DNA from 2 places in the Comamonas sp. C11 genome. Region 2 is predicted to be linked to the other one. Evidence: predicted binding sites of a transcription regulator. Region 2 holds the regulator's gene; the other holds the start of a gene.
The links. The regulator NrdR, encoded in region 2, represses ribonucleotide reductase genes. The targets are predictions, from matches to a motif close to CACNANATNTNGTG.
Positions count from the first base shown of each region.

Region 1: a site for NrdR is predicted at 8,552-8,565, ahead of NOX35_RS22870 (ribonucleoside-diphosphate reductase subunit alpha). Genes of this name have one in related genera too.

Region 1 covers NZ_CP101743.1:4,953,362-4,964,732, reverse strand. The annotation lists gene prmA (50S ribosomal protein L11 methyltransferase) at 1-537, shown strand, start outside; gene NOX35_RS22890 (zinc-ribbon and DUF3426 domain-containing protein) at 599-1,840, shown strand; gene NOX35_RS22885 (carbohydrate kinase family protein) at 1,952-2,851, shown strand; gene NOX35_RS28860 (hypothetical protein) at 2,956-4,044, opposite strand; gene NOX35_RS22875 (ribonucleotide-diphosphate reductase subunit beta) at 4,224-5,315, opposite strand; gene NOX35_RS22870 (ribonucleoside-diphosphate reductase subunit alpha) at 5,519-8,428, opposite strand; gene ampD (1,6-anhydro-N-acetylmuramyl-L-alanine amidase AmpD) at 8,934-9,572, opposite strand; gene NOX35_RS22860 (sigma-54 dependent transcriptional regulator) at 9,565-11,031, opposite strand; gene NOX35_RS22855 (PAS domain-containing sensor histidine kinase) at 11,079-11,371, opposite strand, start outside.
Region 2 covers NZ_CP101743.1:3,900,773-3,912,143, reverse strand. The annotation lists gene NOX35_RS17895 (bifunctional UDP-sugar hydrolase/5'-nucleotidase) at 1-1,313, shown strand, start outside; gene nrdR (transcriptional regulator NrdR) at 1,445-1,927, opposite strand; gene glyA (serine hydroxymethyltransferase) at 1,949-3,196, opposite strand; ZMP/ZTP riboswitch at 3,232-3,386, opposite strand; gene NOX35_RS17880 (lytic transglycosylase domain-containing protein) at 3,502-4,335, opposite strand; gene NOX35_RS17875 (DUF748 domain-containing protein) at 5,206-9,102, shown strand; gene NOX35_RS17870 (DUF349 domain-containing protein) at 9,318-11,371, shown strand, end outside.

The DNA of each region.
Region 1 (11,371 bases), 1.1 Mb from region 2:
ATCGTGCCCACCTGGCATGAACTGCCCGAGCAGGCCAAGGTCAGCATCCGTCTGGACCCGGGCCTGGCTTTCGGTACCGGCACCCACCCCACTACTCGCATGTGTCTGCGCTGGATTGCACGCCAGCCCAAGGGCACCCTGGGACGCACGCTGGACTATGGCTGCGGCTCTGGCATTTTGGCCATTGGTGCAGCCAAGTTCGGCGCGACCGATGTGGATGCGGTGGACATCGATCCCGCGGCCGTGGAATCGACCAACTACAACACCAGTGCCAACCATGTGGAAGTCAGGGCCGGCCTGCCAGATGCGGCTGGCGGCGAGTACCGGACCGTGCTGGCCAATATTCTGGCTACGCCACTCAAGGTGCTGGCGCCGCTGCTGTGCGGTCGTGTGCAAGCTGGCGGCAATCTGGTGCTGGCAGGCATTCTGGAGCGCCAGGCCGACGAGCTGAAGGAGGCCTATGCGCCTTATCTCAAGCTGGAGGTGGCCGACAGCGAAGACGGCTGGATTCTCATGACGGCACAGCGAGCCGCCTGATTGCGACGCAAACCCGCAGCCAGCAGGTGTGCGGGTGGTTGCTGCCTACAATTGAACCCTGATGAGTCAAGTCACCCGTTGCCCCTCCTGTGGAACCCGCTTCAAAGTGGTCGCCGACCAGCTGCGCATCTCGCAGGGCTGGGTGCGCTGCGGGATGTGCCAAAGCGTCTTTGATGCCTCGCAGGAATTGCAGTCCGTGCCCGACGAGCTGCTGCAGCCGGAAGCTGCTGATGCGCCGCAGATGCCTGCCATGCAGGAGGTGCATCCGACGGAAGCCGGAGAGCAACGGACGCCGGTTTGGTCGCAGCAGGATGCCGCGGATGCTCCCGCCCCCGACATGCAGAAGGCTGAGGCCTTGCAGGATTTGGCGTCGGATTCGGTGGACGCGGCAGCGACGGTTGCTCAGGCCGCAGAAGCCGCACCGGCAGCAGAGCCTGCCGATGTGGTTTCCGAATCCGAGCCGTCCGGGTCCATGCCCGGAATGGCGGACGCACAGCCCTCGTTTGTCGATCAGGCGCGTCCTCTGGCTGAAGAGGATGCTGCAGCTGCTCAGCATGATCCTCATCCGGAAGCGAGCGAGCCGGAGCCGGAACTGCTTGTGCAGCCGCCGCCGAGCGAGGTCCTGATGCCCGAGGCCGCGCAGGACCTCAAGGACGAGGTCCAGGCCGAAGCCGTCTCGAAGGAGGCGTTGCTGCATGCCGATATCGGCGCGATACAACCCGCCAGGGACCGGGCGCAGGCTGTCACGGATGCGGATCAGGATGAGTTTGCTGCCATTGCTGGCGATGAACCTGGCTTTGTGCGTCAGGCCCGCCGGCAGGCGTTCTGGCACTCTGCAGGCATGCGTGTGGCGCTGGTGCTGGGCTCGCTGGTAGCCGTTGTCGGTGTTGTGGGCCAATATGCCTGGCTGCAGCGCGATGCGCTGGCTGCGCAATATCCTGCGCTGGCCCCTGTGCTGGCCAAGGCCTGCAGTCTGGCAGGTTGCGAGCTGCAGGCCCGCCGCGCGATTGCCGATGTGGTGATCAGCGGTTCGGGCTTCAAGCAGCTGGCCGATGACCATCAGTACCAGTGGAGCCTGACATTGGAGAACCGCTCCGATGTGCCGGTGGCCATGCCCATGGCCGAGCTGACCTTGACCGATGCACAGGACAGGCCTTTGCTGCGCCGGGTGGTCGACCTGCGGCTGCTGGGTGCCCCGGAGCAGCTGCATGCCCGCCAGGAGTGGAGCGTGAACGTTCCTGTGCAGGTGCAGGACCTCGGTGCTGCAGTGGCGGGCTACCGGGCGCTGGTTTTTTATCCCTAATACGGCTTGTGCCAATTCGGATCAGGCAGGGTGTCTCGTCAATAGAAATGCCCGTTGTACATCCTTGTTGGCGCAAGCCACCCTTCATTCATTTCTGAAAGAGAACGCACCATGGCCGCTTTGATCTGCGGGTCGCTGGCATTCGACAACATCATGACCTTTGAAGGTCGTTTTGCCGACCAGATTCTTCCCGACCAGCTGCACATCCTCAATGTGTCGTTTCTGGTGCCCACGCTGCGCCGCGACTTTGGTGGCTGTGCCGGCAATATTGCCTATAGCCTGAAACTGCTCGGTGGCGATGCACACCCCATGGCCATGGTGGGCAGTGACGGTGCGGATTATGTGCAGCGCTTCAAGGAGCTGGGCATTGAGACCCGTCATGTGGGTCAGCTGCAGAGCACGCACACCGCGCAGTGCATGATCATGACCGACCATGACAACAACCAGATCACGGCTTTCCACCCAGGCGCCATGATGCAGGCGCACGAGAACCGCATCACCGCCGACATGGCTGCCGATGTCAAGATCGGCATCATTGCTCCCGATGGCCGTCAAGCCATGATCGAGCACGCCGCCCAGTTCAAGGCCGCAGGGATTCCTTTTGTGTTCGATCCGGGTCAGGGCCTGCCCATGTTCAATGGCGACGAGCTCAAGGCTTTTATCGAGCAGGCCGACTGGGTGGCAGTGAACGACTATGAAGGCAAGATGCTCAGCGAGCGCACGGGCCTGAGCTTTGACGAGATCTCGCGCAAGGTGCGCGGCCTGGTCGTGACCCTGGGTGCCGAAGGCTGCGAAGTCTGGCAGCAGGGTGAGAAGACCCTGGTGGCGCCGGTGAAGCCCGCCGCCGTGGTCGACCCCACGGGTTGTGGCGATGCCTGGCGCGGTGCTTTCCTGTTTGGTCTGGAGCGTGGCTGGGATCTGCTGCGTTGCGCCGAACTGGGCAACCGCTTGGGGGCGCTGAAGATTGCGCAACGCGGCCCGCAGAACTATCAGCTGGACTTCCAGCCCTGATGCGATGTCGGTGCCCTGAGGGTACTGATCGCGGTGCATGTAAAAAAGCCCGGCTCTCGCAAGAGAGCTCGGGCTTTTTTATGGCGTGCAGGTCAGCGAACCGATCAGGGCTTGTTACCTGTGGGGAAGGGCCAGGCCGCTTGAGGTGCCAGGCGGGTCTGCGCCACGGGTGCAGTGGTTTCGGTCACGGCGGCAGGTGCAGGTGCAGGTGCAGGTGCAGGTGCAGGTGCGGCAGCCTTCTTGGGAGCAGCCTTCTTGGGAGCAGCGGCCTTGGCAGCAGTTGCAGCCTTCTTGGGTGCAGCCTTGGCAGGGGCAGCAGCCTTGGCAGCAGTTGCAGCCTTCTTGGGTGCAGCCTTGGCAGGAGCAGCAGCCTTGGCAGCAGTTGCAGCCTTCTTGGGTGCAGCCTTGGCAGGAGCAGCAGCCTTGGCAGCGGTTGCAGCCTTCTTGGGTGCAGTCTTAGCAGGAGCAGCAGCCTTGGCAGCGGTTGCAGCCTTCTTGGGTGCAGTCTTAGCAGGAGCAGCAGCCTTGGCAGCAGTTGCAGCCTTCTTGGGTGCAGCCTTTGCAGGAGCAGCAGCCTTGGCAGCGGTTGCAGCCTTCTTGGGTGCAGCCTTTGCAGGAGCAGCAGCCTTGGCAGCGGTTGCAGCCTTCTTGGGTGCAGCCTTTGCAGGAGCAGCAGCCTTGGCAGCGGTTGCAGCCTTCTTGGGTGCAGCCTTGGCAGCAGTTGCAGACTTCTTGGGGGCGGCCTTGGCAGGAGCAGCAGCCTTGGCAGCAGCTGCAGCCTTCTTGGGGGCGGCCTTGGCAGGAGCGGCAGCCTTGGCAGCGGTTGCAGCCTTCTTGGGGGCGGCCTTGGCAGGAGCAGCAGCCTTGGCAGCAGTTGCAGCCTTCTTGGTTGCAGCCTTGGCAGGAGCAGCAGCCTTGGCAGCGGTTGCAGCCTTCTTGGGTGCAGCCTTGGCAGGAGCAGCAGCCTTGGCAGCGGTTGCAGCCTTCTTGGGTGCAGCCTTTGCAGGAGCAGCAGCCTTGGCAGTGGTTGCAGCCTTCTTGGGTGCAGCCTTGGCAGGAGCAGCGGCCTTGGGGGCGGCGGTCTTGGTTGCAGCTGCCTTCTTCACAGCTTCAGCCTTGGGCGCGGCCGCCTTCTTGGCAGGTGTCTTTTTCTCGGTTGTGGCCTTGGCGGCCGTCTTCTTCGCAGTTGCCATCATTTTCTCCTTCGTTGATTTGCATAAGACGTCCGGTTCTTTGCAGTGCCGGACGATTCAAAGCGATGTGGAGTTACGCATCGCTAGGAACACAAATTTGCTTCACGCCAAAAATCTCAGTTTTTTGTAGCAATGAAGTGAAGCAAGTCATGACTCGCATTGTGCCTGCTTAGAAGCAATTAATCCCAAGAAAGTGCGCCTCCGGTCTGATACTCGATCACTCGTGTCTCAAAGAAGTTACGTTCTTTCTTCAAATCGATCATTTCGCTCATCCAGGGGAAGGGATTTTCTTCACCGGGGAACAGTTCCTCCAGACCGATCTGCGTGGCGCGACGGTTGGCGATGTAGCGCAGATAGCCCTTGAACATGGATGCATTCATGCCCAGCACGCCGCGTGGCATGGTGTCCTCGGCATAGCGATATTCGAGCTCCACAGCCTTCTGGAACAGCTCCGTGATTTCCTGCTTGAACTCGGCCGTCCACAGATGGGGGTTCTCGAGCTTGAGCTGGTTGATCAGATCGATGCCGAAGTTGCAGTGCATGGACTCGTCACGCAGGATGTACTGGTACTGCTCGGCAGCGCCCGTCATCTTGTTCTGGCGGCCCAGGGCCAGGATTTGCGTGAAGCCCACGTAGAAGAACAGGCCTTCCATCAGGCAGGCAAAAACGATCAGCGACTTCAGCAGAGTCTGGTCGGTTTCGGGCGTGCCGGTGTGGAAGTTGGGGTCCATGATCGCTTCGATGAAGGGGATCAGGAACTCGTCCTTGTCGCGGATGGATTGGACTTCGTTGTAGGCATTGAAGATTTCCGATTCATCCAGACCCAGCGACTCCACGATGTACTGGTAGGCATGGGTGTGGATGGCTTCTTCGAAGGCCTGGCGCAGCAGGAACTGGCGGCACTCGGGCGCCGTGATGTGGCGGTAGGTGCCCAGCACGATGTTGTTGGCGGCCAGCGAATCGGCCGTCACAAAGAAGCCCAGATTGCGCTTGACGATGCGACGCTCGTCTTCGGTCAGACCGTTGGGATCCTTCCACAGCGCGATGTCGCGCGTCATGTTCACTTCCTGCGGCATCCAGTGGTTGGCGCAGGTGGCCAGATACTTTTCCCAGGCCCACTTGTACTTGAAGGGGACCAGCTGGTTCACGTCGGTCTTGGCGTTGATGATGCGCTTGTCGGCGGCATTCACGCGCTTGTGGGTGCTGGTGGACGCGCCAGCTTCTGCGCTGGTGGCGGAAGGGGCAAAGGTGTCGTCGTCAAAGCTCAGCATGATTTATTCCTTCAAGGGAAAAGCTGGGTGCAGTGCATTCAACATCCAGCCTTCTGATTTATCTATTTAATAAGCGCCACTGAAAACTGGCGCCCTCCAACCCAAAGACACCGAGCAAGAGCCGTCTCGCAGCGAAGGTGTCGTCCCCCTCCCGCGTAGCGAGGAAGGGGGAAGGCGCGGAGCGCCTCAGGGGGTGTTGCCAGTTACTGGCAAGCCTCGCAACCAGGGTCGTCAATCGCGCAGAACTTGATGTCCGTGGCGGGTGCCTGGGCACGTGCAGCAGCGGCAGCGGCTTCCAGTGCGCTCACCGCAGGCTTGGCCGCGGGGGCAGCCGAAGCAGCAGGAGCGCCGGAGGACACGGCGTTCAGCACACGACTTTGCACGGTGGACTTCTCGATATTGGTCGCGCTGGTGGTGCGCAGGTAGTAGGTGGTCTTCAGACCGCGCAGCCAGGCCAGCATATAGGTGTCGTGCAGCTTCTTGCCCGATGCACCGGCCATGTAGATGTTCAGGCTCTGGGCCTGGTCGATCCACTTCTGGCGGCGCGAGGCGGCTTCCACCAGCCATTCGGGCGAGACTTCGAACGCGGTGGCGTAGAGGTTCTTGATCTCTTGCGGCACGCGGTCGATGGCGCGCAGCGAGCCGTCGAAATGCTTGAGGTCCATGACCATCACGTCGTCCCACAGGCCCAGACGCTTGAGGTCGCGCACCAGGTACTGGTTGATGACGGTGAATTCGCCCGACAGATTGGACTTCACGGACAGGTTGCCGAACGAAGGCTCGATCGAGGCATCCACACCCACGATGTTGGAGATGGTGGCGGTGGGGGCAATGGCCACGCAGTTGGAGTTGCGCATGCCGTCCTTGGCGATCTTGGCGCGCAGGGCGTCCCAGTCCAGCTTGGCGGAGCGATCCACTTCCACATAGCCGCCGCGGGCCTTTTCCAGCAGCTTCAGAGTGTCGGGGGGCAGGATGCCCTGATCCCACAGCGATCCCTTGAAGGTGGAGTAGGTGCCGCGTTCCTTGGACAGCTCGGTCGACGCCCAGTAAGCGTAGTAGCAGATGGCTTCCATGGCCTCGTCGGCGAACTCGACGGCGCCCTGGCTGGCGTAGGCGGTGCGCATTTCATACAGCGCATCCTGGAAACCCATCAGGCCCATGCCCACGGGGCGGTGGCGCAGATTGGAGTCCTTGGCCTTTTGCACGGCGTAGTAGTTGATGTCGATCACGTTGTCCAGCATGCGCATGGCCGTGTTCACGGTCTTGCGCAGCTTGTCGTGGTCGATCTTGCCGTCCTTGATGTGCTGGACCAGGTTCACGGAACCCAGGTTGCAGACCGCGGTTTCGGTGTCGCTGGTGTTGAGCGTGATCTCGGTGCACAGATTGGACGAGTGCACCACACCCACGTGCTGCTGGGGCGAGCGGATGTTGCAGGGGTCCTTGAAGGTGATCCAGGGATGGCCGGTCTCGAACAGCATCGAGAGCATCTTGCGCCACAGATCCACGGCAGGCACGCGCTTGAACAGCTTGAGCTCGCCGCTGTCGACCTTGGCTTCATAGGCGGTGTAGGCCTTCTCGAAGGCTTCGCCGTACAGGTCGTGCAGATCGGGAGCGTCAGCGGGCGAGAACAGGGTCCACTGGCCTTTTTCCATCACGCGCTTCATGAACAGGTCGGGAATCCAGTTCGCCGTGTTCATGTCGTGGGTGCGGCGGCGGTCGTCGCCGGTGTTCTTGCGCAGCTCCAGGAACTCTTCGATGTCCAGGTGCCAGGACTCCAGATAGGTACAGACTGCGCCCTTGCGCTTGCCGCCCTGGTTCACGGCCACGGCCGTGTCGTTGACCACCTTGAGGAAGGGAACCACGCCTTGCGATTCGCCGTTGGTGCCCTTGATGCGCGAGCCCAGGGCACGCACACGGGTCCAGTCATTGCCCAGGCCGCCGGCAAACTTGGACAGCAGAGCGTTTTCCTTGATGGATTCGTAGATGCCGTCCAGGTCGTCGGGCACGGTGGTCAGGTAGCAGGACGACAGCTGCGAGCGCAGCGTGCCGCTGTTGAACAGCGTGGGGGTGGACGACATGAAGTCGAAGGACGACAGCAGTTCGTAGAACTCGATGGCACGGGCGTTGCGGTCGGGCTCGTTCAGCGCCAGGCCCATGGCCACGCGCATGAAGAAGGACTGGGGCAGCTCGATGCGGGTCTTGCGCACGTGCAGGAAGTAGCGGTCGTACAGGGTCTGCAGACCCAGGTAGTCGAACTGCTCGTCGCGCTCGGCCTTCAGGGCCTTGGCCAGACGGGGCAGGTCGTAGTTCAGCAGCTCGGGGTTGAGCAGCTCGTTGTCCACGCCTTTTTGCACAAAGCCGGGGAAGTAGTCGGCATAGGCGGCCTGCATTTCTGCGGGCTGCACGTCGCGGCCCATGACTTCGCGCACGATGGTGTGCAGCAGCAGGCGGGCGGTGACGTAGGTGTAGTCAGGGTCTTTTTCGATCAGCGTACGGGCGGCCAGGATGGATGCCTTGTAGACCTCGGCCAGAGGCACGCCGTCGTACAGATTGCGCAGGGTTTCGGCCACGATGGGCGCGGACTGGATGTCGGCATTCAGATTGCGGCAGGAAGCGACGATCAGAGCCTCCAGGCGCTCCTGGTCCAGGGGCACGCGCTGGCCGTTGTCGGTCACATGCAGCACGGGTTTGGCGGCGGCAGCGGCGGCCACTTCGGCGGCCTTCTTCTGCTCGGCACGTTCCTGGTTGCGGCGCTCGCGGTACAGCACATAGGCGCGGGCCACGTCCTGATGACCGGCGCGCATCAGGCCCAGCTCGACCTGGTCCTGCACATCTTCAATATGGAAGGTGCCGCCATCGGGACGCGAGCGCACCAGTGCGCGCACCACGCCTTCGGTCAGTTCGTTGACGGTGTCGCGCACGCTGGCAGACGCTGCGCCCTGCGCGCCGCGCACAGCCAGGAATGCCTTGGTCAGGGCCACGGCAATCTTCTGGGGCGCGAAAGCCACCACATCGCCGCTGCGGCGGATGATCTGATAGCTGTCATTGGGGGAGGAAGAATTGGCTGCACCGGCAGGTGCGGCAGAAGGCAGTGAGTTCAACGCTTCTTGCATAAGTTCCTCTGAGTCAATATGTGGATAGGCAGACAAAGGCCTGCACTGTGGGCAGGCCATCAAAAACACGATTCGGCGCCTCGGTTTACACATGGTTTGCACAGGGTGTGCACAACTTGTAAACACTAGATATGGGGTCTGAGGCTCTTCAAAACACTACCGGTAGTGTATCGCGCTTAAATCCGAGCGACCTGATGAAACTACTGAATCTGGCATTTCTAGCGTCGCTTGACAGCCGCAAAAATGACTTCATCCCGCATGAATAAAGGCCTGTGGCGCGGTTGCGCGCGGCGGCAGATCGGGCCGGAAATATGTAAAAAATTTGCGTGTTTGATGCAGGCGACAGTTGTTGCGCGCGCGCCATTGACATGCCGTTTCGAAGCCCCGCAACGATGGATGCTTGGGATTCTCAAAATGAGGAGCACATAGCGCCTGCCAGTAAAAGATTTCAGCTACGAATATGTATGAAATCGACGGCTGAAAGGCGGGAGATGCTATGAAGATTTCAGGCAGTGCCTGAGTCTGCCGGACCGGGGGGGAATTTCCAGCTTCGGGTGCTGCCTGCGCTGGCCAGCTGCTGCTGCAGCCACTGCCAGTCGAAACCGGGTCCGGGGTCCTGCTTGCGCCCGGGGGCGATGTGCTCGTGCCCGGCGATGTAGCGCACCGGATATTGCGCCGCGATGGCTATGCAAAGCTGCTGCAGGGCCTGGTACTGCGGAGCTTCAAAGCTCAGGCCTTCCAGGCCTTCGAGTTCGATGCCGATGGAGTCGTCGTTGCAGCGCTCGCGCCCGCGCCACTGGCTCACGCCGGCATGCCAGGCACGGTCGTCGCAGCTGACGAACTGCCAGATTTCGCCCTGACGCGTGATAAAGAAATGTGACGAGACTTCGAGGCCGCGAATGCCCTGGTAATAGGAGTGGGCGTCCCAGTCCAGCTGATTGGTGAACAGCTGCTGCACCGCGCCTGTACCGTACTGGCCCGGAGGCAGGCTGATGGAGTGGATGACGACGAGGTCGATCTGCGCATCCACGGGGCGAGGGCCGAAATTGGGAGATCTCAGCGGACGCGCCGCACCATACCAGCCGGCCTGCCAGGGCTGCTGTGGCAGCGGCAAGGATGGAGAATGGGGTGCGGGATCAGACATTGTCGCTCTGGTGTTTGCTGCCTTCGGCCGGCAGGTCTATGCCCAGACGGTCGATGCGGTAGCGAATCTGGCGCAGGCTGATGCCCAGTCTGGCCGCCGTGGCTGTGCGGTTGAAGCCGTTGTCCTGCAGGGCTCTGACCAAGATGCTGCGCTCCTGTTCATCCAGCCAGCCTTGCAGATCCTCCGGCAGCGTGGCCGGACTGCCTGCGTGCTGAGTTTGCGGCGGCGGTGCGCTCGATGCCAAAGCGTCCGAGGAAGCGGCTGCCGCCACACCAGTGCCCTCGGCCGGAACGCCGGATTCGGGCAGGCGCAGCGGGCCTTCCTCGCCCAGTGCAATGGCGCGGTGCAGCACGTTCTCCAGCTCGCGCACATTGCCAGGCAGCGGGAGCTGGGCTATCTGGCTCAGGCTGATGTCGTCCAGCTCCGGCGTAGCCAGTCCGGACTCGCGGGCCAGCTTTTGCAGCAAAGCCTGGCATAGCTGGCCCAGGTCTTCACGGCGCTCGCGCAGCGCGGGCAGTTCGATTTCGATGACATTGAGACGGTAGAACAGGTCCTGGCGGAAATTGCCGGCCTGCACTTCCGCTCCCAGATCGCGGTGGGTGGCGCTGACGATGCGCACATCGACGGCTTCTTCCTGGGTGCTGCCCAGCGGACGAATCTTGCGTTCCTGAATGGCGCGCAGCAGCTTGGCCTGCATGGCCAGGGGCAGGTCGCCGATTTCATCGAGAAACAAGGTGCCGCCCTGTGCGGCCTGGAAGTAGCCGGGCCTGTCCTGGGTGGCGCCGGTGTAGGAGCCCTTGCGGGCACCGAAGAACTCGGCTTCGAGCAGGCTTTCCGGGATGGCACCGCAGTTGACTGCGACCATGGGACCGTCGGCCCGCTGGCTGCAGCCGTGCAGGGCGCGTGCCACCAGTTCCTTGCCCGTGCCGGATTCACCGTGGATCAGCACGGGAGCCATACCTTTGGCGACCTTGGCAATGCGCTGCTTGACCAGTTGCATGGCCTGAGACTGGCCAACCAGAGCCTCCAGGGCGCCAGCTGGCGTTCCCGCACCAGTGCCGCTGGCCGCCGAGCTATCGCTGGTCGTTGGGTTGCCGGGCTTGAGCACTGCGCCAATGCCTTGCACGGCCGAGGCCACGACCTGGCGGAACTGGCGCAGGTCCACGGGCTTGGTCAGATAGTCGAACGCGCCCGCGCGCAGGGCCTCGACGGCGTTTTCGGCAGAGCCGTAGGCCGTCATGACGATGCAGCGCTCGCTGCGCGACTGATCGCGCAGCTGCAGCAGCAGCTCCATGCCGATCCCGTCGGGCAGGCGCATATCGGTAATCAAGACATCGAAATTGCGGCCTTGCAGCTGAGTCATGCCTTCCTGGACCGAGCCCGCGGTTTCCACGCGGTAGCCTTCCCGCAACAAGGTCAGCTCGTAGAGCGTGCGCAGATCCGGTTCATCATCGACCACGAGAATGCTGGCCGCTGCGGATGAGTGAGGCGATGATGTCACTGGGCTTACACCATGATCGAGTCAAACAGAGAGTGGCTCGCGAGGGATGAAGGGCCGCTGCGCAGAGTCACGATAAAGGCATTGCCGTTCACCTCGCCTTGCGGTGTTTTGCGAGCCAGGCGTTGATAGCTGATGGAGGCATCGTAGCGCTGGCACAGCTCGCGGCATATATAGAGTCCGAGGCCGCTGGAGCGGCTTTGAGAGGAGAAGAACGGCTCGAACAGATGGCGCTCGACGCTGGACTCCAGCGGTGCCCCATCACTCCAGACCATGAACCAGCAGGTGTCGTCCTGCGGTG
Region 2 (11,371 bases):
GCCAGATCAGCCAGCCCTTCAGGGGCGCGCAGTTCCCCTTTCTCGCGGCCAATACGTTGCGTGAAGACGGCCGGCCGCTGTTTCCGGCGACCGGGGTGAAGTTCTTCGAGCAAGACGGTCTGCGCATAGGCGTGGGCTTCATTGGCATGACGCTCAGGAACACGCCACATATGGTGCGGCCCAGCGGGGTCAGAGGGCTGACATTCGCCGACGAGGCACAGACGGCCAATGCGCTGATCCCCCAACTGAGGGCGCAGGGCGCCGATGTGATCGTGCTGCTGATCCATGAGGGCGGGGCCACCACTTCGGGCCTGCAGGACGATAGCTGCAAAGGCCTCTCCGGCGCCATTGTGCCGATTCTGGAGCAGCTCTCCGGCGAGGTCGATGTGGTGATTTCCGGTCACACCCATCGCTCCTATATCTGCGATTACGCCAGGGTGAATCCCCGCAAGCCGTTTCTGCTGACCAGCGCCGGCCAGTACGGCACGCTGCTGACAGAGGTCAGACTGACGGTGGATGCGCGCACCGGCCGCGTCAGCCGCAAATCGGCGCACCAGACCATCGTGCAGGGCGAGGGCTATCGCAGCGCCGGCAGCCAGGTGGGCTTGCAGCCCGAGTTTCCGGTCTTTGATGCCGATGCCGAAGTGGCGGCGCTGGTGGCGCGCTACAAGGCTGCGGCCCGGCCGCTGGCAGAGGCCGGCGCAGGGCGGCTGGCCGCTGCGGTCAGCCGCATGCCGCAAGCCAATGGCGAAAGCGTGATGGGGCGCATCGTGGCCGACGCCATACTCGCTGCCACGCGCGATGCCGCTGCGGGAGGGGCGCAGCTGGCCTTTGTGAATCCCGGCGGCGTGCGTGCCGACCTGGTGCCTGCGGGCGACGGCAGCGTGACCTATGGACAGTTGTTCAGCGTTCAGCCGTTCGGCAATACGCTGATGGTGATGAGTCTGACGGGCGAACAGATTCGCCAGGCACTGGAGCAGCAATTCGACAGCGGCAGCAACACCGTGAATGCGCCGCGCATTCTGCAGGTCTCCGAGGGCTTCAGCTACCGCTTTGACCGCAGCCAGCCCGCAGGACGGCGCGTGAGCGAGCTGCGCCTCGAGGGCCGGCGGCTCGAGATGTCGCAGCGCTACCGCGTGGGACTGCAAAGCTATCTGGGCAGCGGAGGCGACAACTTCAGCATCTTCACGCAAGGCATCGATGTGGTGGGCGGCATGCTGGATCTGGATGCCCTGGCCGGGCATGTGCGCGAGCAAAGCCGCAGCGGCCCGATGGCGCTACCTTTGAAGGAGCGCATCATGCGCGTTCATTAAGGAAGTTGGATAAAAATCTATCTGATATCCTTTGAATTATTGCGCTAGATACTCATAAATTCATAGCAAGCACCTGCCGTCAGGCACGCAAAACAAAAGCCACCCGAGGGTGGCTTTTGGCATGGCGGCGGTCAGGCCTGGGGCTTTCTGGCGGCCTTGGCCTTGGGACTGCGAACCTCATCCATGATGTTCTTGAAGTCGTCCACATCCTCGAAGCTGCGGTAGACGCTGGCAAAGCGGATATAGCCGACCTTGTCCAGGCCCTTGAGTTCATCCATCACCAGCTCGCCGAGGCGGCTGGAATCGATTTCACGCTGGCCCAGATTGAGCAGCCTGTCCTCGATGCGCTCTATGGCGGCATCGATGAGCTCGGTGCTCACGGGGCGCTTGCGCAGCGCGATCTGAAAAGAGCCTTGCAGCTTGGCGCGCTCGTATTCGATACGGCGGCCGTCTCTCTTGACCACGGTCGGAAAGCTGACCTCGGGGCGTTCGTAGGTCGTGAAGCGCTTGTCGCAGCCGCCACAGCGGCGGCGGCGGCGGATGAAGCCCCCGTCCTCGGACTCCCGGGTTTCAACCACTTGCGTGTCCGGGTGGTTGCAGAAGGGGCACTTCATGGCAGCTCAGCGCAGCAGGATTTACTTGCTGTAGACAGGGAACTTGGCGGTCAGCTCGGCCACCTTGGCGCGCACGGCTGCCAGATTGGCCTCGTCTTCGGGCTTGTCCAGCACATCGGCCACCAGATTGGCGGTGATGCGGGCTTCTTCCTCGCCGAAACCACGGGTGGTCATGGCAGGGGTGCCGATACGGATGCCGCTGGTCACGAAGGGCTTCTCGGGGTCGTTGGGGATGGCGTTCTTGTTCACGGTGATGTGAGCCAGACCCAGGGCCGCTTCGGCTGCCTTGCCGGTAATGCCCTTGGCGCGCAGGTCCACCAGCATCACGTGGCTTTCGGTGCGGCCGGAGACGATGCGCAGACCGCGCTCGGTCAGCGTTTCGGCAAACACCTTGGCGTTGTTCACGACCTGTTCCTGGTAGGCCTTGAACTCGGGAGTCAGGGCTTCCTTGAACGCCACGGCCTTGCCGGCGATGACATGCATCAGGGGGCCGCCTTGCAGGCCGGGGAAGATGGCGCTGTTGATGGCCTTCTCGTGCTCGGCCTTCATCAGGATCACGCCGCCACGGGGGCCGCGCAGGCTCTTGTGAGTGGTGGTGGTGACCACGTCGGCGTGGGGCACGGGGTTGGGGTACACGCCTGCGGCGATCAGACCGGCATAGTGGGCCATGTCCACCCAGAAGATGGCGCCGACTTCCTTGGCTATTCTTGCGAAGCGCTCGAAGTCGATGCGCAGGGCGTAGGCAGAAGCGCCGGCCACGATGATGCGGGGCTTGTGTTCACGGGCCAGTTCTTCGAGCTTGTCGTAGTCGATGGCTTCGTCGGCGTTCAGGCCATAGGAGACGGCCTTGAACCATTTGCCGGACATGTTCAGCGCCATGCCGTGGGTCAGGTGACCGCCTTCGGCCAGGCTCATGCCCAGAATGGTGTCGCCTGGCTTGGCAAAAGCCATCAGCACTGCCTGATTGGCTTGAGAGCCGGAATTGGGTTGCACGTTGGCGGCTTCGGCGCCAAAGATCTGCTTGATGCGGTCAATGGCCAGTTGCTCGACCACGTCCACATGCTCGCAGCCGCCGTAGTAGCGCTTGCCAGGGTAGCCTTCGGCGTACTTGTTGGTCAGCTGGGAGCCCTGGGCTTCCATCACGGCGGGCGAGCAGTAGTTCTCGCTGGCAATCAGCTCGATGTGCTCTTGCTGACGATGGTTTTCAGCTTCAATAGCTGCAAACAGTTCGGGGTCGACTTTCGCGACGGTATCGGTGCGTTGAAACATGGCAGTCCTGTGAACTTAGAAATTCCCTTGAGGCCAAGGGCTGCCCAGGCGAACGGCTGAAACGCTTGCAGGCTGCAGTCGCTGCGGCTCTGGGCGGTACGCTCCCCGGTGGTTCACAGACCTTGCAGTCTGCCGGATTCCACGTCAGCGGCAGAAAATTCTGCGCCTATCGCCAGTTGCGTACACCCGCTAGTGTAGCTGAGCCGGCATGGCTGCAGAGCCTATGCCCGTTTTTCCCGCAGGCCCTGGCCGGGGCATAAAAAAAGCTGGCCGCAGCCAGCTTGAGAAATGCAGGGATCTGCCGCTTAGAGGTTGGAGTTGGCCAGTGCCACTTGCTGAGCGTGAGAGACCTTGGTGGCTTCGTCGGACTTGGCCGTCATCAGCGGGCTGGCCTGCAGACCCACGCCCTGGCGCAGGCGCTGGTGTTCGGCAAGCACCTTGGCAGCATAGCCGCCGTCCGAAGGAAGATTGGCTGCGCCCACGTAATAGCGCAGGCCACCCTCGATGGAGCCGGCGCGTGCAATGCATTCCTTGAGCACCTTGACGCCGACCTTGAGATTGGTCACGGGGTCGAAGGCCGCGTGCTGGCCGCCAAAGCTTTCGTACTTGTCGGTGTGCACGGAAGTCATCACCTGCATCAGGCCCTGGGCGCCGACCGAACTTTGGGCAAACGGGTTGAAGCTCGATTCAATGGCCATGATGGCCAGAATCAGCGTCGGATCCAGCTTGTTGGCTTTGCCCTGGGCATAGGCTTCGCTGACCAGGGCGGCAATCGGCTCGGGTGCCACGCGGTACTTTTTGCTGAGCCAGTAGGCCACAGCCGCCTGCTCCTTGGGGAGGTTCTTGGGATTGACGGCCGTGGCGCGGTCGCTGGCGACGACGATGCTGGCGGAAGCGGGAGCTTCTTCGACATCGGCGGCGGCCACAACAGTGCTTGCGGGCAGGCGTGTGTCGAGCCACTCGCGCAGCTCGGTGGCGCCGGCCAGACGCAGGTCCGGACGAGAGATCAAAATCAGGGCCGAAATGGCCACGGCCAAGCCCAGCAGGGCGAAACCGTTGTGAGTGAGAGCAAGAAAACCGTGAGCCGTCTTATGGCCCAACGTTCGCGCGGAGGCGATTAATTTTCCTGACGCTGGCATAGCTTGTCCTTTCTTGGCTATCGCCCGAGGTCGCACCGGATCAATCTCGTGGTGCAACCAGGACAACTGGCCGATGAGGTTTGCTGCGGGCCGATTAAAAGCGCCCCTTGGGGCGCCGATCGGTCTGCTCAGTCGTGAGGCAGCGGAAACAAAAAACGCTCATTTCGAGCGCTGGCGGATTCTAGAAGCGCTCTAAATATTCAGTCAACACTAACAAGAATGCTTATTAGATTTTAAATTCATATAAAAACTGTATGAATGTACAGTTTGCTCAAAAAATTACAGCAAAAAATCACGGATTCAAGAGGTGTATACGCTCACATCGTTTTATTTGTCATCAAGGCGAAATAAAGTGCAAAAAGCCTGGTAGCCCTACACGAGCACAGATATAGTGAATCTGCCTGCACGTTGCAGGTGCTTGCCAAAGGAAAGGAAAAGCAAACTCCGCCGAGGCCTTTGATTCCATGGGCTGTTGGCACTTGCTCTTTATCTTCGCTTGAGGCACAAAAGGGAGCAATCGTTGCTTCCAGCGGCAAGGACCACACCCTCCTTGAACCGCGAAAAACGGCCCGGTCTGGTACCGGCCGTAAAGCCCGGAAGTCGGTTTCTCCACTTCCGGGCTTTGTCATTTCCGGCGATGTCTTTTTCTGCAGCGCATTGTTTGCATTTTTTCGCGCTCATCTGCCTCAGGCGGGTATTCCGATAGCGCAAACTTCTCCCTGGAAACGCCTCTTGCCTCTATCTATATATGGAGCGCAATCTAGATACACCAGGGTACGCTCAAGGTACAGTGGTGTTCCGGGTGCGTGGCGGGTCCCGCCCCTGAGAGTCTTGGAAGGCTTTCAATCTCTGCATCAATAACAATTGCCCATGTCCTTGCTCACATCGAATCGCTGGCTTCGTCGGCTGATCTGGTCTGTTCTTGCTCTTTTGCTGTTATGGCTGCTGCTCTGGGCAGTAGTGCCTTGGGTCGCCAAGAGTCAGCTGGAAAAACAGGCTTCCGAGAAGCTGGGGCGTGGCGTGCATGTAGGCAGGATCGAGTTTGCTCCCTGGGCCATGTCCATCACCTTGCATGATCTGGTGATTGATAAAGCTATAAAAAAAGTAGCTGATGGTTCCGATGCGGAAAGCATTTCAGAGCAAAAAGATCTGAAGTCGTCAGCGGAGCCTCAGCTGGAGATCAAGCGCATCTTCATCAATGCCAGTGCGCAGTCCTTGTTCAGGCTCGCTCCTGTGCTGGATGCAATCGAGGTCGATGCCCCGGTGGTGCGACTGACCCAGCATTCATTGGGCAGGCTCGATATCGACGATGTGATTGCCAGGCTCTCCGAGCCAGATAAGGAAGAGCCGTCCAAGCCCGTGAGCTTTGCGCTCTATAACATTGCATTGCGTGATGGCCGTGTCCAACTCAATGACGAGTTTGTGCAGCGCAAGCATGAACTCAAGGACTTGCAGCTGAGCATTCCTTTCATCAGCAATCTGGCGTCCAAGCGCGAGATCAAGGTGCTGCCGCATCTGGCTTTCGATCTCAACGGCAGCAAGTTCGACACGTCGGGCGAGAGCACGCCGTTCACCGAGACCCGCCAGACGGCGATGCAACTCAAATGGGAGCATATCGATCTGGCTCCTTACCTGGGTTATGTGCCTGCCAGCGTTCCCGTGCAACCCCTCTCTGGAGTGCTCGATACGGATCTGCAGATCAGCTTCGAGCAAAAAGACCAGCCTGTGGTCAGCATCAGCGGCAAGCTGGCCTTGAGCAATGTGGCATTGCAAGACCGCCAGAGTGCACCGCTGCTGAACTTTGAGGCGCTGGAGCTGCAGCTCCAGAATGCTCAGCCTCTGCAAAGCCAGATTGCGCTTGAGACTGTGCGCTGGGTCAACCCCGAGATTCATGCCAGCCGCAATGCGCAAGGCGTGATCAACTGGTTGGGGCTGAATGCGCCGTCCGCCGCTGCGGCAGCGCCCGCCGAGAATGCAGAACCTGAGTCTGATTCCCCCGGCGCCAAGGCTTCGGTCCAGGCGGGGGGCAAGGCCGAGACGCCCGCCCAGTCCCTCGCAGTGAGCGTGAAGCAGTTCGATATTGATGGCGCTACAGTGCATTGGAGGGATGCGGCTACAGGCGCGGCACCTGCAGCCCTGACTCTGGCCCCTTTGATGCTGCAGGCCAGGAATCTGGCTTGGCCCATGAATGCGCCTTTGCAATTGACGGCCACTGCGGGTCTGCAAGCGGCTGAGCAGGCCCGGGCGGAAGGGGCGGCCAGGCTGGTTGTGGATGGGGAAGCCACGGACAAAGCGGGCAAGCTCAATCTCAAGCTGCAGCAGATGCCGCTGCAATGGGTTCAGCCCTATTTGGAAGCGCACTTCAAGCCGCAGCTCAGCGCCATGCTGGGCACCGATGCCCGGATCTCCTGGGGTGAGGGCGGGGTGGTGGCGGAGGTGGCAGAGCTGACCGCCGACAAGCTGCAACTGCAGGACAAGCAGGCCCCTGTCAATATCGAGCAGATCAAGGTCAGCGGCGTTCAGGTCGATCTTGCTGCCCGGCAGGTGCAGGTGGAGGCCATTGCCGTACAGAAGCCGCAGCTCGCTGCTCTGCGTGATGCACAAGGGCACTGGATGTACGAGCGCTGGTTGCCCGTGGCGGCGCCTGCAGCCAAGCCTGCAACGAAGGACAGCAAGGCGGAGCCGGGCAAGCCCTGGTCGGTGAAGCTGGCAGCGATTGCCGTGGATGGTGGTGCGCTGCAGTTTCGCGATGCGGCACCTGTGCAAGGCGGGAATGCACGGCCTGTGCAGCTGGATGTGAGCGCATTGCGCGTACGCCTGGGTGCTTTCGAGCCTCTCGCAGCCAAGGCGGCGCCGACTCCGCTGGAGGTCTCGGCCCAGCTCGCTGCCGGTCGCCGTGTGCAAGCTGGTCATGTTCAGTTCAAGGGGCAGTTGGGTCTGACTCCCGTTTCGGCTCAGGGTCAGTTGCAGGCCCGTGCCGTGCCGTTGCATGCGCTGGAGCCGTATTTCGGTCACAAGCTCAATGTCGACCTGGTACGTGCCGACGGCAACTTCCGGGGCAAGCTTAACTATCTGGCCCATGCCAAGGGGCCGCAGCTGTCTGTGTCGGGCGATGTGGAACTCAACGACCTGCGCGTACGCTCCACGCTTGCAGCTCCGGTGCAGGAGGAGGTGGGCAAGCCCAGTACCGCCAAGGGCGCGCTGACGGCGGTGCTCAATGACTCCACGGCAGACCGTGCCAAGGCACTGGCCGCGCGCACAGGCCTGGGCCTGGGCGATGATTTGCTGGCCTGGAAAACACTGGTCGTGCGCGGCCTGGACCTGAATATGCAACCGGCCCAGCCGCTGCGAGTGAGCGTGCGCGAAACCGCGCTGAGCGACTTTTTTGCGCGCGTCATCGTGCAGCGCAACGGCCGTATCAATCTGCAGGACATCCTGAAGACCGAAAAATCCGAGGAGTCCGTCGCGCAGAACGAAGAGGCTAACGCCAAGGCGGCTGCCGGCGAGAAGCCCGAGCTCGGCAAGCCCGTGGCCGAGCCTGCAAAGCCCGAAGATGCGGGCCCCGCGCCCATCATCAAGGTCGGGCCCATTGTGTTGACGGGCGGCAAGGTACAGTTCTCCGACTACTTCATTCAGCCCAACTACTCGGCCGATCTGAGCGAGCTGACCGGCCGTCTGAGCGCCTTCTCTTCGCAGGCTCCTGCAGGCCAGGTCGAGCCGCAAATGGCCGATCTTGAAATCAAGGGCAAGGCCCAGGGCACGGCGAAGCTCGATATCAGCGGCAAGGTCAACCCGCTGGCCAAGCCTCTGGCGCTGGATGTGCGCGCCCAGATGAATGACCTTGAGCTGTCGCCGCTGTCGCCATACTCCATCAAGTATGCGGGCTATGGCATCGAGCGCGGCAAGCTCTATATGGATGTGAACTACAAGGTGCAGCCTGATGGGCAGCTCACGGCGTCGAACAAGCTGGTGCTGCGCCAACTGACCTTCGGCGACAAGGTGGAAGGCGCGCCCGCATCGCTGCCCGTCAAGCTGGCTGTGGCCCTGTTGTCCGACCGCAACGGTGTGATCGATCTCGATGTGCCTCTGAGCGGCTCGCTCAACGACCCGCAGTTCCGTCTGGCGCCCATCATCTTCAAGGTGATCGGCAACATCATCATGAAGGCCGTGACTGCGCCGTTTGCGCTGCTGTCGGGAGCGTTCTCGGGTGGCGACGAGTCGGGCGCAGTCAACTTTGCTCCGGGCAGTGCCAAGCTCGACGGCAAGGCCCGGGAGCAACTGGCCAAGATCGTCAAGGCACTCAATGACCGCCCGGCGCTCAAGATGACGGTGGTGGGAGAGTCGCGTGAGGCCGAAGACAAGGAGGCCTGGAAGATTGAAGAGCTGGATCGTCTGCTGCTGGCCCAAAAGCGCCGCAACGCGATTCGCGAAGGCAAGGGGGGCGACGAGGTGATGGAGTTCAGCGAAGCCGAGCGCCCAGCTCTGCTCAAGGCCGTTTACGGTCGTGCCGACATCAAAAAGCCCCGCAACATGGTCGGAATGGCCAAGGACCTGCCTGCTGACCAGATGACGGCGCTGCTGGTGGCCAGCATCAAGGTGCCCGACGATGCCATGCGCGAGCTGGCGTTGGCGCGCGGCGTGGCTGTGCGGGACTATCTGGCAACGCAACAGCTGCCGCTGGAGCGTCTGTTCCTGGGAGCTCCAAAGCTGGATGTGCAGGACAAGGACTGGACGCCACGTGCCCAGTTGAGCCTGTCTGCGCAGTGATGAAAGTGCTGCGAAACGCCTTGCGATTTCGCATTTTTTGGCTTGCCTTTAAATAAAGGCGAAAATACCGGTTTGCCCAGGTGCTCATGTGCCTGGGCTTGCGCTTGGAAAGTCTGCCCTCATGTGGGTTGGCACCGGCCTGTTGCAGCGTTGACTGCGCTGGCTGCCAAGCATTTTCTGACCCTTACATGACATCTATTTCTCCTAGCAGCACCATGTCTGATGCATCTGAAGTGAACCCGGCCTCTGCCAAGAATACTGAGCAACATCCGCTGGATGCATTGACGGGTGGTGCTTTCTCCGCCGAGACGTCGGGTGATCGCGCCGCGCGCATTCGCGACTGGTTGGCGACTCAGCCCACGGTCGAGCAACTCCAGGACGTTCACAAGGAACTGAGCAAGGGCGACAAGAGTGCTGCCCGTGCCGTGCGTGAGCGCCTTGACGAAATCCGTCGCACCGCGAATCAGGAAAAAATTTCCGTGGAATGGGCCGAGAAGGCTCAGGCCCTGCTGGCTGCAGAGCCCTTCGATGCCGCGGCTGCAGCCGCCTGGCAGCGTGATGCCGCCAAGGCCGGTGCCGCGCTGTCGCGCGAGCCTCTGTCGCAGTTCAAGGCCCGACTGGGCGAGCGCGTGAAGGCTGTGGAAGACCTGCAGCATCGCACCCAGGTGCAGCGCGAAGTGGCGCTGCTGCTGGCGCAGCGCATCGAAGTACTGTCCACCAAGTCCTGGAAGGATGCCAAGGCAGTGCTGGAAGCCCTGGGGGGCGATGTCGCGCGCTGGCAGGAGCAGGCCAAGGAGCTGACCGGCGACGCCAGCTGGAGCAGCGTGGACGGACGTTTCCCTCCTCAGCTGGAAGCCGCCTCTGCGCAGCTGGCGCTGGTTTGGGATGCTTTCCAGTCTGCACTGGCACAGACCGAGGCCGCTGCTGCCGACGAGTCAGCGCCGTTGCCCACGGTTCCTGTCTGGGCTGACGAAATCCGCGTGGCTCGCGGTCTGCCTCCCGAAGCCGCTGCTGTGGAAGTGGCCAAGCCCGCTGCACCGCGTGCAGCTGCTGCCGGTCGTGGCAAGCCCACGCCCGAGCAGGTGGAAGCCGCCAAGGCTGGCCTGGATCAGGCCCTGCAGGCGCTGAAGGCTGAAACTGCAGCTGGCAACAGCCAGGCCGGCTCCGAAGCCGTCCAGGCCATGCGCGCAGCCATCAAGGCCCATGGTCGCTTTGTGGACGAAGCGCTGGTGGGCGAAGTGCATGAGGCCCTGTTGGCCGCCGGTGAAGCCGAAGGTTGGCAGCGCCATCTGGCCGAGAAGCTGCGCGAAGATCTGGTGGCCAAGGCCGAAGCCTTGCTCAACCGCCCCGAAGGTCAGGCACTGGGTGGTCGCAAGATCCAGGAAACCCTGCGCAGCCTGCGCGAACAGTGGAAGCAGGCCGACCAAGGTGCCGTGGCCAATCATGCGCTGTGGAAGAAGTTTGACGAGGCCTGCAACGCAGCCTACAAGGTGGTCGAGTCCTGGCACGACAAGATTCGTCAGGACAGCACGCAGGCCAAGGCTCAACGCCTGGCGCTGATCGAGGAAATCAAGGCCTGGGCTGCAGCCAATGCGGCCAGCCAGGACTGGAAGAACATGCTGCGCGCGCTGCGCCAGTTTGGCGAGCGCTGGCGTGAAAGCGGTCATATCGGCGAAAAGCTGTTTGCCGAACTGCAGCCCCTGTTCAAGCAGGCCATGGCTGCTGCCGAAGCGCCCTTGCAGGCTGCACAAAAGGCCAGCCTGGAGCGTCGCCACGCCATGATCGACGAGGCGACAGCCTTGGGGGCAGCTCCCAGCCTGCGCATCGACGCCGTGAAGGCGCTGCAGCAGCGCTGGCAGGCCGAAGCCCAGGTGGTGCCGCTGGATCGCAAGCACGAGCAAAAGCTCTGGGATGCATTCCGCAAGCCGCTGGACGATGCCTTCAATCGCAAGAGCGTGGAGCGTGGTGGTCGCAGTCAGGTGGCGGTTGAGTTGTCCGAGCATGATCGTCGGGTGCTGGACGCGTCCAAGGCGGTCGAGGCAGCCAATGCCAGCGGTGATGCGCAAAAGATTCACGCAGCGCTGGCCGAGCTCGAAGCAGCCATCAAGGCTCAGCCCGCCAAGTCTGATGAGAACCAGCCCCAGGCCCAGACAGGGCAAGCGTCTGAAGCTGTTGAGGCGCAAGCGAGCGAAGCTGCTGCAGTGGCCAAGCCGGCACGCCCCGTGGTGGCCGTGCGTGGCGATGACCGCCCTGGCATGAGGAAGGAAGC